DNA from 2 places in the Ureibacillus sp. 179-F W5.1 NHS genome. Region 2 is predicted to be linked to the other one. Evidence: predicted binding sites of a transcription regulator. Region 2 holds the regulator's gene; the other holds the start of a gene.

Region 1 (7,686 bases), on a different contig from region 2:
TAATAGGCCACCGATAAAGGCGCTGGATTTGGAAAGTCTTCCTCCAGCTGCTAAATAATCTAAATTTTCCACTGTGAAAAGGTGGGTCATATGTTCAGCTAAATGGGCAATCCGAGACGTCATTTCATCTAAAGATAAACCTTCCTTACGCAACTTAACAGCTTCTTTTACAAGTAAGCCACAGCCTAGAGAAGCACATTTCGAATCGATAATTTTCAATTTGAAATTTGGATAATTTTCGCGTACCTGTGCAGCAATCATGACCGCGGTGCTATATGTACCCGATAAGTTGGATGAAAAGGCAATATAAAGCCCTTCTTCATCATTTTTCGCGAGTTTTTCAAATTCATTTAAAAATACTTCAGGTGACACTTGAGACGTTTTTGGCGTAACTCCCTGTCTCATCGCATCATATACCGTTTTAGGATCAATATCTATGATGTCATTGTACTCTGTATGATTTAAATCAACTCGTAATGCAAATAATTCGACGTCTTCCTCTGTGAAAAATTGCTTTGGTAAATCACAGCCACTATCTGCAAAAATTTTCATAAATCTACCTCCTTGAATGATGAATGGTATTTTTCAGTCATTCTCATGTTGAGGATAAAGAGGAAATAAAAAGGATTTCCACCGATATCTATACTTACAATTTTAGTCTTTCTATTAGGACTTTGGCAATCCCATCTTCATTATTACTTAATGTAATTTCATTGGCGATATTTTTTAAATCATCTATTCCGTTGGACATTGCAACACCGATTCCTGCATAGTCGATCATTTCTAGATCGTTATCTTCGTCACCGAAGGCAATGATTCTTTCGCGGGGAATATTCAAATCCTTTGCGACGAGGGATATGCCTACCGCTTTATTTAAACCTTTTCGGACGATTTCAACTATATGGAAAGGTGCCCCCCATCGGCGATGTTCAATAAGTTCTGCATGGACGCTTTCTAAATGATCTCGAATACCTGGTACATTTACTTCTTCTGCGTGGATTAGTAAACTCGTTGGGTCTTCATTTAAGTTTCCTCTTAAATTTCCAATTGTGACGCGAGGATCGCCCATTTTGAAAATATCCATCATCGTTTTGTCCTCTACATGAATAAACACGTCGTCCATTACTTCCGCTATTAAATTTTCATATTGATACTTATCAACGGAGTCAACGACATCATATACGACATTCAGATCGATAGGTGAGTGAACAGTTTTCCATGCATTATTTTTCGGATGATGGATGAGAGCACCATTAAAGTTTACAATCGGTGTATTTAACATTAACTCATTATAATACAATTGGCTTGCTCTAAATGGACGTCCAGTCGCAATCATCACTTGATGACCTGCTTCTTTTGCTTTCATTAAAGTTGCTTTTGTTTTTTCAGAAATTTGTTGTTTGTCGGTTAATAACGTTCCGTCTAAATCTAATACGATTAAATGTTGTTTCATAAGGAATTCTCCTTTCTCTATCTTACTGATTTTATCCCTTATGGATATATTTAGTCAAAATTTTGTATTTTATATTCCTTTCATTCAGAAAAAAATTTCCAACAGTGATATGATGTTCTTAGAGTAGTTTTTTCTACTACAAATAAAACTATAAGAGAAAACGACTCAAGAAATGATGTATTGTTCAATATATTAAAGGAGTGACAAGAAGATGCTTGTTCAAGAGGATATGTGGAATGGGATTCCTTTATTACACGTTTATAATAATTCGATGACGCCACAATCACCGGTCGTAATCTTTTTACACGGTTTTGGAAGCGCAAAAGAACATAACTTACACTATGCTTATCAATTCGTAAAAAAGGGTATTCGTGTCATCTTACCGGATGCTCATTTACATGGTGATCGTTCTGAAAATCTTTCTGAAATGAAAATGAATGTTCACTTTTGGGAGATTGTATTAAAGTCCATTAAAGAAGTGGACATATTATATAATGAGCTACAAAAAAGAGGACTTTTAACTTCCGGAAAAGTAGGAATCGCTGGAACATCTATGGGAGGAATTGTCACTTGCGGTTGCCTAAATGCTTATGACTGGGTTTATGCGGCTGGTATATGTATGGGAGCTCCTGGATATGTTGAACTTTCTAACTATCAATTAGACCAATTTGAATCATTAGGTGTTAAGTTACCAATGGATGATCATCAGAAGGAACAGTTACAAGCGCTTTTAGCAGAAAATGATATAACAAAGGATCCTACTCGTTTCAATCAAAGACCAGTTATTTTCTGGCATGGTCATAAAGATGAGACTGTACCATTTAAAAATACATATCATTTTTATACTCAATTGCGTTCATACTATGAACAAACACCTGAACGATTAAAATTTGTAGAGTCACCTAATTATGGACATAAAGTTCCTCGATCTGGTGTACTTGCTGTAACGGAGTTTCTTTCACATCATTTGGCATAACGAATTTGGTTTGCTATGATATAAGTCAATAGGAAATGAAAGGAGAAACGAAAAATGGCAATTAGTGAAGAAATGAAAGAAAGTATTTTAGGTGCTTTAGAAAATGTCATTGATCCTGAGTTAGGTATTGATATCGTTAACTTAGGTTTAGTATATGAAGTTGATTTAAATGAAGAAGGGGTAGCCAAAATTACGATGACCCTAACATCTATGGGATGCCCATTAGGTCCAGTTATTGTAGACCAAATTAAAACAGCATTAAGTGATTTACCTGAAGTAAAAGACGTAGATGTCAACATCGTTTGGCAACCAGCATGGTCAAAAGATAATATGTCACGTTATGCAAAAATGGCTTTAGGTATTCGATAAAATCGCTCGTTAAGTTCTGAGTGAAAAAGAAAAGTGTAGTATAAGTCACGTTGACTTACACTGCACTTTTTAATTTTTTATTGAAACTTGAATGGGAATAAACGTTATGTCTAAAACTTTTTAGTGTCAATTTTTGCATTGCTCCCTTAAACAACATATAATTGAAATAGTCAAAAAAGGTCAAATTAATTTCATCTTTTGAAAGGGTGTTAATTGAATGCAATTTCAACAACAAGACAATCGCAGTCCATTAGAACAATTTGGTCGCAATTTAATTGAAGAAGTAAAAAGTGGGAAAATGGATCCCGTTATTGGTCGAGATGAAGAGATTAGAAATGTCATTCGTATCCTATCAAGAAAAACGAAAAATAACCCTGTCTTAATTGGTGAGCCGGGTGTAGGTAAAACGGCGATAATAGAAGGATTAGCTCAAAGAATTGTTAGAAAAGATGTGCCAGAAGGTTTAAAGGATTGTATTTTATACGAGCTTGATATGAGTTCATTAATTGCGGGGGCAAGTTACCGTGGACAATTTGAGGAACGATTAAAAGGCGTTTTAACGGAAGTGAAAAATTCAGACGGAAAAATTATTATATTTATCGACGAAATTCATACGATTGTTGGAGCCGGCAAAACAGATGGTGCAATGGATGCTGGTAATATGTTAAAGCCGATGTTAGCCCGTGGAGAACTCCATTGTATCGGTGCAACGACATTAGATGAATACCGAATGTATATAGAAAAGGATCCGGCATTAGAACGTAGATTCCAACAAGTAATGGTTCGGGAACCTTCCATTGAAGATACGGTTTCCATTTTACGTGGACTAAAAGAACGTTTCGAATTACATCATGGGGTACGGATTCATGATAGAGCGATAATCGCGGCAGCCCAATTATCAAATCGCTATATTACGGATCGTTTTTTACCGGATAAAGCAATTGATTTAATTGATGAAGCATGTGCTATGATTCGTACGGAAATTGATTCGATGCCTCAAGAACTAGATTCGGTAACAAGACGTGTCATGCAATTGGAAATTGAGGAGCAAGCATTGACGAAAGAAAACGATGAAGGAAGTAAAAAACGTCTCGAATCATTAAATAGCGAATTGGCCACATTAAAAGAAAAATCTGAAAAGATGCGGAAACAATGGGAAGAAGAAAAGGAAAGTTTACAAAAAATCCAACAGAAACGGGAACAATTAGATCAATATCGTCGCGATTTAGAAGAGGCGGAAAGTAAATATGATTTAAATAAAGCAGCAGAACTACGCCATGGTAAAATTCCAGCTTTGGAAAAAGAATTAGCGAGTCTCGAAGAACAATTGAAAGTTGGTTCTGAAAATAGAATTTTACGTGAAGAAGTAACGGCAGAAGAAATTGCATCCATCATTTCTAGATGGACAGGAATTCCTGTAACAAAGTTAGTGGAGGGGGAACGGGATAAGTTATTACGCTTAAAGGATACGTTACATGAACGAGTAGTTGGACAAGATACGGCTGTTAATCTAGTTACAGAAGCCGTTTGGCGTGCCCGTTCAGGAATTAAAGATCCGAACAGACCAATTGGTTCCTTTATTTTCTTAGGCCCTACCGGAGTAGGGAAAACGGAACTTGCGAAAGCGTTAGCAGCTCAACTATTTGATTCAGAAGAGCATTTTATTCGAATCGATATGAGTGAGTATATGGAAAAACATAGTGTTTCACGACTGGTTGGAGCACCTCCTGGATATGTTGGATATGAAGAAGGTGGCCAATTAACAGAAGCGGTCCGTAGAAACCCATATTCAGTAGTTCTATTGGATGAAATTGAAAAAGCCCATTCAGATGTGGCAAATATATTATTACAAATATTAGACGATGGTAGAATTACAGATAGTCAAGGTCGACTAGTCAACTTTACAAATACAGTAGTCATTATGACATCTAATATAGGTTCCCATTATTTACTGGAATCAAAACTAGAACAACAAGAAGCAGTAGAAGATTTAGTAATGAATGAACTTCGGTTACACTTTAAACCAGAATTATTAAACCGAATAGATGATATTATTCTTTTCCATGCACTATCTTCAAAACATTTTAGTGATATTACTTGGAAATATATTGAACAATTATGTAAACGAATAGCAGAACAAGAAATCAATCTAGTAGTGGATGAACGCGTAGTGGATTGGATTGTTGAGCAAGGAAGCGATCCCCAATTTGGGGCAAGACCACTAAAACGTTTTATCCAGCGTCATGTTGAAACAGCTGTGGCTAGAGAATTATTAAAAGGGGAAGTACTACCAGGCGATACATTACATGTAACGATGGAAAATGACCAACTAACTGTGTGGAAAGAATAGAAAAGTTCAACTGACATAAAAAAGCGGGTAACTCTTCATTGGAGTTACCCGTTCTCTATTAAATTCTCTATAAAATAAGAAAAGCACTTCTATATGGAAGTGCTTGTTTTATTAGTGATGATCCGCTTCAGGAGTCGGCTCGTTCGGAATGATTGCACTAATAATAAAGATTAAAACAGTAAAAATAACTGCAAGGATTGCACTAGTTGTTAAGCTGAATTCTACGGCTAAAATGGAACTTACAACATAGTTTAACATCGTAACTAAAAGGAAAGACCATACTAAAGTCATTAAATATCGCATTCATTTCACCTCTAAAAACTTTTTAAGTTAGTATACCTATATTCATCTTATTTATCATAACATAGGTCTGTAAAAAAGAACAATAAAGTTTTAGAACAATTCGTGAATTAAAAGGTTGAGGAAAAAATCTTTATGAGCTATAATTAAGACCAAGTACTAATTGTTAGTCGTAAAAACAGGGGGTTAAAAAATGAATGCTGGGATAATTGGAGTAGGCAAATATGTTCCCGAAAAAGTAGTGACAAATTTTGATTTAGAGAAAATTTTAGATACAAATGATGAATGGATTCGTACTCGAACTGGAATTCAAGAAAGAAGAATTGCGAGTGAAAACGAAGATACATCAGATTTAGCCTATGCAGCAGCTGCATCTGCTATAAAAAATGCTGAAATTTCAGCGGATCAAATCGGTTTAATTTTAGTGGCAACGGTAACACCTGACCGTGGATTCCCGAGCGTTGCTTGTCAATTACAGGAAAAACTAGGTGCTGTCAATGCCGCAGCAATGGATGTTTCCGCGGCATGTGCAGGGTTTATGTACGGACTTTCTACAGCAAAACAATTTGTTGAAAGCGGAAGTTATCAATATGTGTTAGTAGTAGGTGCTGAAAAATTATCCAAGATTACGGATTGGACAGACAGAAACACGGCAGTATTATTCGGTGATGGTGCTTGTGCAGCAGTGATTGGGCAAGTGAGTGAAGGTAGAGGTATTCTATCTTTCGAGTTAGGTGCAGATGGAACTGGCGGTAAACATTTATTTTTAAATGATCAAAAAGCGATTGCTATGAATGGCCGTGAAGTATTTAAATTTGCTGTGAGACAGATGGGAGAATCAGCGATTTCAGTTTTAGAAAAAGCAGGTCTATCAAAAGAAGATGTAGACTTTTTAATCCCTCACCAAGCAAATATTCGAATTATGGAAGCGTCTAGAGAACGATTGAATTTGCCAGAAGAAAAATTATCCAAACGTATTCATAAGTATGGAAATACTTCTTCAGCATCTATCGGACTTGCGTTAGTAGATGAGTTAGAAGCTGGAAAAATTAAAGATGATGATATTATCGTTTTAGTTGGATTTGGCGGAGGACTTACATGGGGCGCTGTAGTGCTCAAATGGGGAAAATAATAGAAATCATAGCGTTTTTATAGTAACCTAATAAATAGTTTAGAACCTAAGGGGGATAAAGAGAAACCATGAAAAGAAGAGTCGTGATTACAGGTGTCGGAGCTGTTACACCGCTTGGTAACACAATTGAAGAGACATGGGAAAATTTAATTGCTGGAAAATCAGGTGTTGGACCTTTAACGAGAGTGGATGCTGAAAAGTTTCCTGTTAAAGTAGCAGCTGAAGTAAAGGATTTTGATATTGAACAATATATAGATAGAAAAGAAGCACGAAAAATGGACCGTTTTACTCATTATGCGTTAGCTTCTTCTATCATGGCAGTAAAAGATGCTGAGCTTGAGATTACGGAAGAATTAGCACCACGAGTAGGTGTTTGGATCGGTTCAGGTATAGGTGGTATGGAAACTTTTGAAAATCAATTCGAAACGTTCCAACAACGTGGGGTACGTCGGGTAAGCCCATTCTTTGTACCGATGATGATTCCAAACATGGCTTCTGGTCAAGTGTCCATTCACTTAGGAGCAAAAGGTATCAATTCATGTTCTGTAACGGCATGTGCATCTGGGACTAACTCAATCGGGGATGCTTTTAAAGTAATCCAACGTGGCGATGCAGATGTGATGATTACTGGTGGTGCTGAGGCGCCAATCGTAAATATGGCAGTAGCAGGATTTTGCTCAAGTACTGCATTGTCATTAAATCCGGATGCCCAAACTGCTTCCCGTCCATTTGATGCGAATCGTGATGGATTTGTTATTGCAGAAGGTGCTGGTATTTTAGTATTAGAAGAATATGAACTTGCTAAAAAACGTGGTGCAAAAATTTATGCAGAAATAGTAGGATATGGTGCAACAGGTGATGCTTATCATATTACTGCTCCAGCTCCAGAAGGTGAAGGAGCTGCCCGTGCTATTCAACAAGCATTAGATGATGGTGAAGTAAGTCCATCATTAGTAGGTTATATTAATGCCCACGGAACAAGTACTCAATATAACGATTTATTTGAAACAAAAGCCGTAAAAACAGTATTTGGCGATCATGCATACAAATTGGCAATGAGTTCAACGAAATCGATGACAGGTCATTTACTAGGTGCTGCTGGGGGG
Region 2 (10,465 bases):
TTTTCAGGGCAAGTTTGTATTTCGTTACAACGAGTATATGTACACGAATCGATATATGAACAATTTACGACTGCTTTTGTTGAAGAAACGAAGAAGTTGAAATTAGGAGATCCTCTAGATCCATCAACAGATGTGAGTGCAATGATTAATCCTAACGAAGTAGAACGTATCAAACAATGGATTGAAGAGGCGAAAGCTGCAGGAGCTGTTGTTGCGACAGGCGGAGAATTTACACAGCGAACATTAACGCCGACAGTTATGACGAATGTTCAACCGGATATGAAAATTGTTTGTCAAGAAACCTTTGCACCAATCGTTTCCATTGTACCTTATCAAACATTAGATGAGGCGATTGCATTAGTGAATGAATCCGATTTTGGTTTAAATGCTGGAATCTATACGAATGTTTTAACGGATGCGATGAAAGCTGCTGATGAAATAGAAGCTGGTACAGTTGTAATCAATGATATTCCAACTTTCCGAGTTGATAATATGCCTTATGGTGGTGTAAAAAGTAGTGGCTACGGTAGAGAAGGGGTTAAATTTGCGATTGATGAAATGACCGAATTGAAATTCATCACAATTAAAACAACCATTTAAATAATAGTTCTCGACTTTCGTTTTTTTAGGGTAAAATGAAATTAGGTTATCAAATATTAACATCAAGAGAGTAGTAACTATGGAGGGTTTATCATGAGCAATGCAGTGCCGATGAGTCATTCTCGTTCTTTTCAAACACACTTAGTTTTACCACCTGATACGAATCATCATCAATCTATTTTTGGTGGAAGAGTATTAGCTTATATCGATGAAATAGCAGCCATTACCTCTATGAAACATGCACGATCTGAAGTGGTGACAGCATCCTTTGATTCCGTTGATTTTATCTCTCCGGCTTATGCAGGTGATATTCTAGAACTAGAAGCAATGGTAACTTCCACAGGACGATCTTCAATGGAAGTTTACGTTCGAGTAATGTCACGAAATATTAAAACAGGGGTAGAAAAATTAACGACTGAATCCTTTGTGACCATGGTCGCCGTTAATAAGGAAGGGAAACCTATCCCGGTACCTAGTGTTTACCCAGAAACGGAAAGGGAGAAGCAACTGTTTGAAACAGGACATACTCGCAGGCAATTACGTCAAGCAAAAAAGGAAAGTACACAAAAGCGTCGACTGCTTTTAGAAAATGAATAAAAAAACAGGACCTTCTTATAGAGAAGGTCCTTTCTATTTAATCTGTTAATTCGTGAACAACATTTAGCAATGAATCGGAAGAAGCGGATACTTGGTCTACACTTTCGGTTAATTCGTGGATTAGTCTTGAAATCTCAGTAATGTCTTTAGTTGTGTTTGTATATTGTTCTTTAATCCCTGATACAGCTTTGGCTATAGAATTAAAGGATTCCTCAAGACTACGTTGTGTTTGTACACTCTTTTGCACTTGTTCATCCACATTGCCTACTGATGAAGTCATATTTTCGATATTTTCTTCTGTTTCGCGAATTAAGTGAGAAACATTTTGAACTGCGCTCTTCGTCTCTTCGGCTAGTTTACGAACCTCTTCAGCAACAACTGCAAAGCCTTTTCCATGCTCACCAGCCCGTGCAGCTTCAATGGAAGCATTTAATGCTAATAAGTTTGTTTGATCGGCGATACCTGTTACTAAACCAACGATTTCTGTTATTTTCTGAGAAGAAGCTCGTAAGTTGATCATCGATTTTTCTAACATATTGACTCGTTCTAAAATAACATTCATTAACTCTGTTTGTGTTTCAATATGTGCTTTTCCATAATTTGATTTTTCTTCTGTATCCGCTACAAAATCTAGTCCTTGTTTTGTTGCTGTAGCAATACTTCCAGATTCCGAAGAAATGGCATGTAATGAAGCAGTCGTTTCTTGGCTGATAGCATGTAATTCTTCAGCAGTATTTTGTACTGTGTTCAATAAGGAATGTTTCATATCTTCCACAATCTGACGAATTCGTTGTTGTTCCGCATCGTAAGCTTGAATAACTAATTGTTGTTCCAAATTAATGATTTTCGAAAAGGCATTAATCGCTTTTGTCGTATCTTCTTTTGAAATATCTAATCCATTAACAAAATGGATAAATGTAGTCATTAATGATTGGAAGGAGCTTATATACCATTGGGATTCTAATCCAATACGTACATGAGTAGCGGCAATTTTTTTTCGTTCTTCTATATAGTTGCTATTAATACGACTTTCAAAAATATCGGTAATATGTTTTGTAAGGGTTACTTTTAATCGTTCAATTTTCGAATGTTTATTAATAATCCCCATTAAATGATCGCTTTGCATAATTGCTGCATAAAATTGATTCACCATTTCTGGAATAAATTGTTCAGTGAAAGGTTTTAATTGTCTTAAAATCGCTAATTCTTCTTTTGTTAATTTAATTAATTGAATTTGTTTAGTTAAGTCTGGGTACTTTGCAACATCTAGCTCGACTTCGTTTATGTATTTTTCAACTTCGAAATAGTTTGCTAACACTTTTTGTGAATTACTTCTGAAAATAGCCATCCTTTTATCCATTCCATTCCATTATGTATTTACCTATATTATCGTTCTATTTTCATAGATTGTAACAATAATATATTGAAAATATTATGAAATTTTACATAGATTGTTAGTTGGATTAAATTATGAAATAGTAACCTAACTATAGGGCTAATTTGTATTTTGTTTTTATCCCATGTAAAATACGAGTAGTTTATGATGTAACTAACGTGGAAAAGTGAAGTAAATATTTATAGAAAAGGAAGTTAAAGATGGAAAAGCACCGCTTTAAATTTGTTATCCCAACAATGGTCATTGTTGCTATAGGCTCTATTTTCATGTTAAGAAACTATTTTCAGGAAGTTTCAACCCGTGATAGTGTATTACTTGTAGTAATAGCAACTATCTTTTCTGGAATGATTGCTTATTTATTATTCCCGTATAATAATGAAGAAAAACCAGATCCAAAGCCAGAAAGTAGTAAGAAAAAAGTATCCAAATAATGAATTATGTTGATAGACCGCTAGTTTTACTGGCGGTTTTTTATTTTTAAATAAGGTTTATTCGTTTGAAAAAAAGTGAAACTATTTAGTACGAACTTCGTAAATATACTATAACTATAAAAACGAAACGAAAGGTTGATTTATAAATGGATAATAAATGGGCAAAGGTAATCATACATGCAAGTGCCTTTTTGATGCCTGTACTTATTCCAGTCCTATTCTGGCTACTAAGTTCAGAACATGAAATTAAAAGAATTTCGATCCAAGCTTTACTATTCCAAGGTGTTATGTGGATTTTAAATACTATTTCAATAATCTTTAGCTTTTTAATTATTGGAATTCCGTTTTTAATTGTCTTCGGAATTATGACGGTTGTTGTTCCGATTATTGGCATTGTGAAAGCGTTAATGGGTGAAAATTGGAATTACCCGATTGTTGGTCGTTGGGTATAAAAATAGGTTTAGTTTAAGTGAATAAAAGGAATACTAAGAAATAAATCCAAAATTAACCAGAATGGTATGTGGAGACTATTTCTTAATCCTTCGCTCAAAAAGCTAAAATGAGGGTGGTCTCAACTATTAATGAGACCGCCTTTTTTATGGATATAAATAGGATAGCTATAAAATAATTTAAACGCTATTCGAACGAAAAAATAGTATAGGCATTTGATTTGCATTTTGATTTTGATGTTAATATAATATAGTCAAATATAGTCAAAGTCAGAAATGGATGGGGTGAGGTATAAAAATGAGAAATATATCTGACATCATTGAAGGGTATTTGAAACAAGTTATCGAATTAGGTGGTCAAGGACATATTGAAATCAAACGAAGTGAATTGGCGGATAAATTTCAATGTGTACCATCGCAAATCAATTATGTTATTAATACGAGATTTACCGCCGAAAGAGGCTACTTAGTTGAAAGTAAACGTGGTGGTGGGGGATATATTCGAATTTTACGAGTAAGAGCTCATTCTAAGATTGATTTGATTGAAGATATGATAGACCAAATTGATAACGGTGCTACCCAATCGATGGCAGAGGATATTATCTATCGTTTGATCGATGAAGAAGTCATTTCTAAACGGGAAGCAAAATTAATGCTTGCTGCAATTGATCGGTCGACTCTTCGAATACAATTGCCGACGAGGGACCAATTGAGGTCATTGATTTTAAAGTCTATGTTAACAACATTAAAATACGATAAATAGGAACAATAGGTAATATAAAGGAAGTTCATTACTTATTTATTACTTTCCATACTTATTTGATAAAAGAGGTGAGGTCATGAATTGTGAACACTGTAAGGAACGTCAGGCTACAGTAACGGTTACACAAGTAATTAATGGCCAAAAAAGCGAAAAACACTATTGTGAGGTATGTGCACAAAATTTTCATCCTTTCAATTTAGATTTTCATAAAGAAGAACAAATTCCAATTCATCAACTTGTTTCCAATTTATTTGGTTTACCAGTGTGGAATAACGGGGTAGAAAAGGTCCAATCGACAAGTCAGAAAGCAACTGAATGCCCAAAATGCGGTTTTACTTTTCGTAAGTTCTTGAATGAAGGGAAGCTTGGTTGTCCACAATGTTATGAAACTTTCAGTACACAGCTTCCACAAGTATTAAATAAAATTCAAGCTGGAACAAAGCATAGCGGTAAAGCTCCGGGCAAACCAAGTCATCATAACGAGTGGATCAAAAAACAAATTGAAACAGCTCGAGAACAACTACAATTAGCGATTGCAGATGAACGTTTTGAAGATGCTGCCAAGCTGCGGGATGAAATAAGAGATATGGAACGCAAGCTTGATCGTGGAGGTGTTGATACACCATGAATTTAGAACATTTTTTGAAAAGTGAGGCGCCAGGCTGGATGGATGTTAAAGGTCTTGATGCAGATATTGTATTAAGTACACGCATTCGATTAGCAAGAAACTTAGATGGATATCGTTTCCCTTTAAGTTTTACGGATGGGGAAGCACAACAAATTGATGACGTTGTCACACAAGCTTTAATGGCGATTAATGACGAGCATAAGTTTTCCCATTTTACAATTAAAGAAATGCCTTCATTGCAACGTCAAGTGTTAGTTGAAAAACATTTAATTAGCCCTCTATTAGCTAAAAAAGAAAAGTCAGCTTCCGTTCTTATTTCAAATGACGAAACGATCAGCATTATGGTAAACGAGGAAGATCATTTACGAATCCAATGTTTAGCTCCTGGATTACAGCTTTTAGAAACATATGCAGAGGCTTCGAAATTGGATCATCAATTGGAGAAACATTTACCATATGCGTATAATGATACATTTGGTTATTTAACAAGTTGCCCAACGAATGTTGGAACAGGACTTCGTGCATCCGTTATGATGCATCTACCTGCCCTAACGATGTCTAAGCAAATTAAGGTTGTTACACAAATGCTAGCCCGCTTAGGAATGGTTGTAAGAGGGATATATGGAGAAGGTAGTGAAAACCTAGGAAACATTTATCAAATCTCCAACCAAGTAACTCTTGGAAAGTCGGAAGAGGAAATTTTAGAAGACTTACAAAATGTAGTTGTCCAAATTATTAAAAATGAACGAGGCGCACGAGAGGCATTATTCAAAAATTCTCGAATAGTATTAGAAGACCGCTTTAATCGCTCATTAGGTATTTTAAAATATGCGTGTATTATGACGAGCGAAGAAGCTGCTGCTTGTTTATCCAATGTTCGCCTTGGAGTGGATTTAGGAATCATTAAGGAAGTTCCATTACATGTTTTAAATGAGTGTATGATCCTCATACAACCCGGCTTTGTACAACAATATGCCGGTACAACTCTTCAAGCAAGTGAACGCGATATGTATAGAGCAAAACTTTTACGTGAAAAGCTTAATACGAACAATCAAAAGTTAATGGGAAAAGGAGAGGAAAGATATGATGTTTAACCGTTTTACTCAACGTGCACAAAAAGTATTGCAATTAGCACAAGAAGAAGCTATTCGTTGGAAGCACGAATCTATAGGAACAGAACATATTTTACTTGGCCTTATTCGTGAAGGCGGTGGAATTGCAGCAAAAGCATTAGAAGCAATCGATGTAAGTCCACAAATTATTGAATCAGGCATTGAGGAGTTAGTGGGGAAAGGTTCAAAAGATGTCGGTCCAATCGTTCATTATACTCCAAGAGCTAAAAAGGTAATTGAATTATCGGTAGATGAATCTAGAAAATTAGGTCATGCTTATATAGGAACAGAACATATATTACTTGCTTTAATCCGAGAAGGTGAAGGAGTAGCTGCTCGAGTTTTAGCGAATGCGGGTGTTAGCTTAAACAAAGCTCGTCAACAAGTTCTTTTATTACTTGGAAACAATGACGCAGCTCAAAACTCAACAAACCCAACTCAATCGGTAAATACACCGACTTTAGATGGATTAGCTCGTGACTTAACGGCCATTGCCCGTGAAGGTTCATTGGATCCAGTGATTGGCCGTAGCAAAGAAATTACACGAGTAATTGAAGTACTATCCCGCCGTACGAAAAACAACCCTGTATTAATTGGTGAACCCGGGGTAGGTAAAACGGCTATTGCAGAAGGTCTTGCACAACAAATCGTCAATAATGAAGTACCTGAAACCCTTCGTGATAAACGGGTGATGACATTAGATATGGGTACTGTTGTTGCGGGTACTAAATATCGCGGTGAATTTGAAGACCGCTTGAAAAAAGTAATGGATGAAATTCGCCAAGCAGGTAACGTAATTCTTTTCATTGATGAATTACACACATTAATCGGTGCTGGCGGTGCAGAAGGTGCTATTGATGCATCGAATATTTTAAAACCTTCATTAGCCCGTGGTGAACTACAATGTATTGGGGCTACAACATTAGATGAATATCGTAAATACATTGAAAAGGATGCAGCGTTAGAACGTCGTTTCCAACCAATTCAAGTAGATGAACCAACTGTAGATGAAACAATTCAAATTATTAAAGGTTTAAGAGATCGTTATGAAGCGCATCACCGTGTGAAAATTACGGATGAAGCAGTAGAAGCGGCAGCAAAATTATCTGATCGATATATTTCCGATCGTTTCTTACCAGATAAAGCGATTGATTTAATCGATGAAGCAGGTTCAAAAGTACGCTTACGTTCTTTCACAGTGCCACCAAACTTAAAAGCTTTGGAAGATAAATTAGAAAACGTTCGTAACGAAAAAAATGCGGCAGTTTCAAGCCAAGAGTTTGAAAAAGCGGCTGCCCTTCGTGATACAGAACAAAAAATTAAAGATGAATTAGAGCAAACAAAGAAAACATGGAAAGAAAAACAAGGTAAAGAAGAGTCTAAAGTGACTGTTGAAGACATTGCAATGGTTGTTTCCATGTGGACTGGAATTCCTGTTTCAAAAATTGCTCAAGAAGAATCAGCGAAATTACTAAACTTAGAAGAAGAATTGCACAAACGTGTCGTTGGTCAAGGAGAAGCGGTTGAAGCGATTTCTCGTGCTATCCGCCGTGCCCGTGCAGGGTTAAAAGATCCAAAACGACCAATCGGTTCATTCATTTTCCTAGGTCCTACTGGTGTTGGTAAAACAGAACTTGCCCGTGCTCTAGCAGAAGTAATGTTCGGCGATGAAGATGCAATGATTCGAATCGACATGTCAGAATACATGGAGAAACATTCGACTTCCCGTCTTGTAGGTTCACCTCCAGGTTACGTTGGATTCGATGAAGGCGGACAGTTAACTGAAAAAGTTCGTCGTAAACCATACTCTGTTGTATTGCTGGATGAGATTGAAAAGGCTCACCCAGATGTGTTCAACATTTTACTTCAAGTATTAGATGACGGTCGTTTAACGGATTCAAAAGGTCGTACAGTAGACTTCCGAAACACGGTTGTTATTATGACTTCTAACGTCGGCGCAGATGCCCTTAAATATCAAAAATCTTTAGGTTTCGGAATTGGTGATAATTCTGCTAACAAATATAAAGATATGAAAGGGACAATGCTTGAGGAATTGAAAAAAGCATTCCGTCCTGAATTCTTAAACCGTATCGATGAAATGATTGTGTTCCACTCTCTAGAAAAAGACGAATTAAAACAAATTATTTCATTAATGGCAAACTCTTTAACAACTCGCTTAAAAGAGCAAAATATTGAGCTTGAGTTGACAGATGCTGCATTAGAGAAAATTGCAGAAGAAGGATACGATCCACAATACGGAGCTCGTCCATTACGTCGTGCCCTTCAAAAACATGTGGAAGATCGTTTATCCGAAGAGTTGCTAAAAGGTACGATTTCAACAGGTCAAAGTGTTGTGATTGACTATGTTGATAATGAATTTATCGTCTTACCCAAAAGCGAAGTTCTTTCAAATTAATGCATAATTATAGGTGGTTGACTTAATTTCTAGTCAACCACCTTTTTAATATGGAAGGATTTTACGTGGGGAAATATAAGGAACTTTCAAAGGTTGTCATGTACAATGAACATAAGATTACTAATGAAGGAGAGACGATATGGTAAAAAAGAAAACGAAATTCTGTTGTAACTCCTGTGGCTATGAATCTCCAAAGTGGATGGGGCGTTGTCCGGGCTGTGGTGGATGGAACACGATGGTTGAGGAAGTAGAAGTAATAACGAAAGGTCCTCGAGGTGCTTTTCAACATTCAAATTCCATCTCGCAAAAAGCCACTCCTATTATCAATGTAGAAACTTCGGATGAACCGCGTGTTGAAACCGAAATGGAAGAGTTAAATCGGGTGCTAGGTGGAGGGATTGTTCCGGGATCCCTCGTATTGATTGGCGGAGACCCTGGGATAGGGAAATCAACTTTACTGCTTCAAGTATCAGCCCTTTTATCCAATAAAGGTCATCGTTTATTGTACATATCCGGAGAAGAATCAATGCGTCAAACAAAGTTGCGGGCGGCAAGAATTGGTGTGAAATCTCCTGAGCTATATATCCTTTCCGAAACGAATTTGGAATTAATTAACCAATCAATCGAAGAAGTACAACCTAAATTTGTTATTGTCGATTCCATTCAAACAATTCATCATCCAGAAGTTACAAGTGCTGCTGGTAGTGTCTCTCAAGTTCGTGAATGTACTTCGGAATTAATGCGCATTGCTAAAACAAAAGGAATCGCCATTTTCCTAGTAGGCCACGTAACAAAGGAAGGGCAAATTGCAGGTCCAAGATTACTAGAACATATGGTAGATACAGTTTTATATTTCGAAGGGGAACGGCATCATACGTATCGAATATTGCGCAGCGTAAAAAATCGTTTTGGTTCGACGAACGAAATTGCAATATTTGAAATGGTTCATGCAGGTTTAAAAGAAGTTTCTAACCCTTCAGAGCTGTTTTTAGAGGAGCGTTCCCACGATGTAGCAGGTTCGACCATTGTTGCTTCTATGGAAGGTACAAGGCCGATTTTAGTCGAGATTCAATCACTCGTCACACCGACTAGTTTTAATTATCCTAAACGGATGGCTACGGGAGTAGAACAAAATCGGGTTCAATTACTTATGGCGGTTTTAGAAAAACGAATGGGGATGCTTTTACAAGCCCAAGATGCCTATATAAAAGTAGCGGGTGGAGTTAAACTAGATGAACCAGCGATTGACTTAGCTGTTTTAACTTCCATCGTTTCCAGTTTTAAAGATCAACCAGTTAAAGGTACAGATTGTTTTGTTGGCGAAGTAGGGCTAACTGGTGAGGTTCGACGGGTTTCAAGAATTGAACAACGAGTTCAAGAAGCAGCGAGACTAGGTTTTAAACGGGCATTTATTCCAGCTTCCAATTTAGGGGGATGGGATTATCCGAACGGTATTCAAGTCATTGGAGTAGAAACAATCAATGAAGCATTAAGAGCGTGTTTCCAAGACTTGTAGCCATTCTTTTTAGTAAAAAAATAATAAATGGAGTATGCCTATACAATCATTTTTAGTGTATAGGCATTTTTCCGTTTGATTTTGGTTAGAAATAGACATAACTTAACATATAAGTAAAACAGTAGCTAATTTTTCCAAATGAAAAATTAGCTGATGTATTTATAGGGCAAACTATACTGGAACTATGTATAATTGTTATTAAAGAAAAGGAGGTGGAAGTATGTTAAAAAGAGTAATACAAATTGCTTTCTTATTAATTGGAGGGGCGTTAGGCTTTGTTTTTTTACCGCCATTATACGAATTCATTAATTTATCATCTAATCCTTGGCTTAACAATCCATATGTATCCATATTACTAGGAGCAATCTTGTTATTCCTTTTATCATTCTCGTTATCAGACTACTTTGTTAAGTTGATTGAGTGGATGGAAAACGTGTTATTTAAAATCCCAGCAGCTGATCTATTGTTTGGGACATTTGGACTTATTGTAGGGTTAATTGTTGCGTTTTTAGTTGGGTTTGCCATTGAACGTATTCAGATTCCTATTATTACGGAGA

Evidence for each region. Region 2 encodes CtsR, which represses protease genes until heat stress. Its sites were predicted from a motif close to ATGGTCAATAAAGGTCAAACA; they were not measured.
Region 1: a site for CtsR is predicted at 2,965-2,985, ahead of ACH0B5_RS10390 (ATP-dependent Clp protease ATP-binding subunit). Genes of this name have one in related genera too.

What each region holds. Positions count from the first base shown of each region.
Region 1 covers NZ_JBIQFG010000020.1:24,386-32,071, forward strand. The annotation lists gene ACH0B5_RS10370 (DegV family protein) at 1-552, opposite strand, end outside; gene ACH0B5_RS10375 (Cof-type HAD-IIB family hydrolase) at 647-1,453, opposite strand; gene ACH0B5_RS10380 (prolyl oligopeptidase family serine peptidase) at 1,665-2,429, shown strand; gene ACH0B5_RS10385 (metal-sulfur cluster assembly factor) at 2,484-2,798, shown strand; gene ACH0B5_RS10390 (ATP-dependent Clp protease ATP-binding subunit) at 3,016-5,148, shown strand; gene ACH0B5_RS10395 (YjzD family protein) at 5,260-5,451, opposite strand; gene ACH0B5_RS10400 (beta-ketoacyl-ACP synthase III) at 5,642-6,580, shown strand; gene fabF (beta-ketoacyl-ACP synthase II) at 6,649-7,686, shown strand, end outside.
Region 2 covers NZ_JBIQFG010000024.1:25,920-36,384, reverse strand. The annotation lists gene ACH0B5_RS11585 (aldehyde dehydrogenase family protein) at 1-600, shown strand, start outside; gene ACH0B5_RS11580 (acyl-CoA thioesterase) at 694-1,197, shown strand; gene ACH0B5_RS11575 (globin-coupled sensor protein) at 1,235-2,545, opposite strand; gene ACH0B5_RS11570 (accessory gene regulator B family protein) at 2,794-3,024, shown strand; gene ACH0B5_RS11565 (magnetosome magnetite crystal formation protein family) at 3,171-3,476, shown strand; gene ACH0B5_RS11560 (CtsR family transcriptional regulator) at 3,772-4,236, shown strand; gene ACH0B5_RS11555 (UvrB/UvrC motif-containing protein) at 4,313-4,864, shown strand; gene mcsB (protein-arginine kinase McsB) at 4,861-5,958, shown strand; gene ACH0B5_RS11545 (ATP-dependent Clp protease ATP-binding subunit) at 5,948-8,392, shown strand; gene radA (DNA repair protein RadA) at 8,532-9,908, shown strand; gene ACH0B5_RS11535 (PIN/TRAM domain-containing protein) at 10,129-10,465, shown strand, end outside.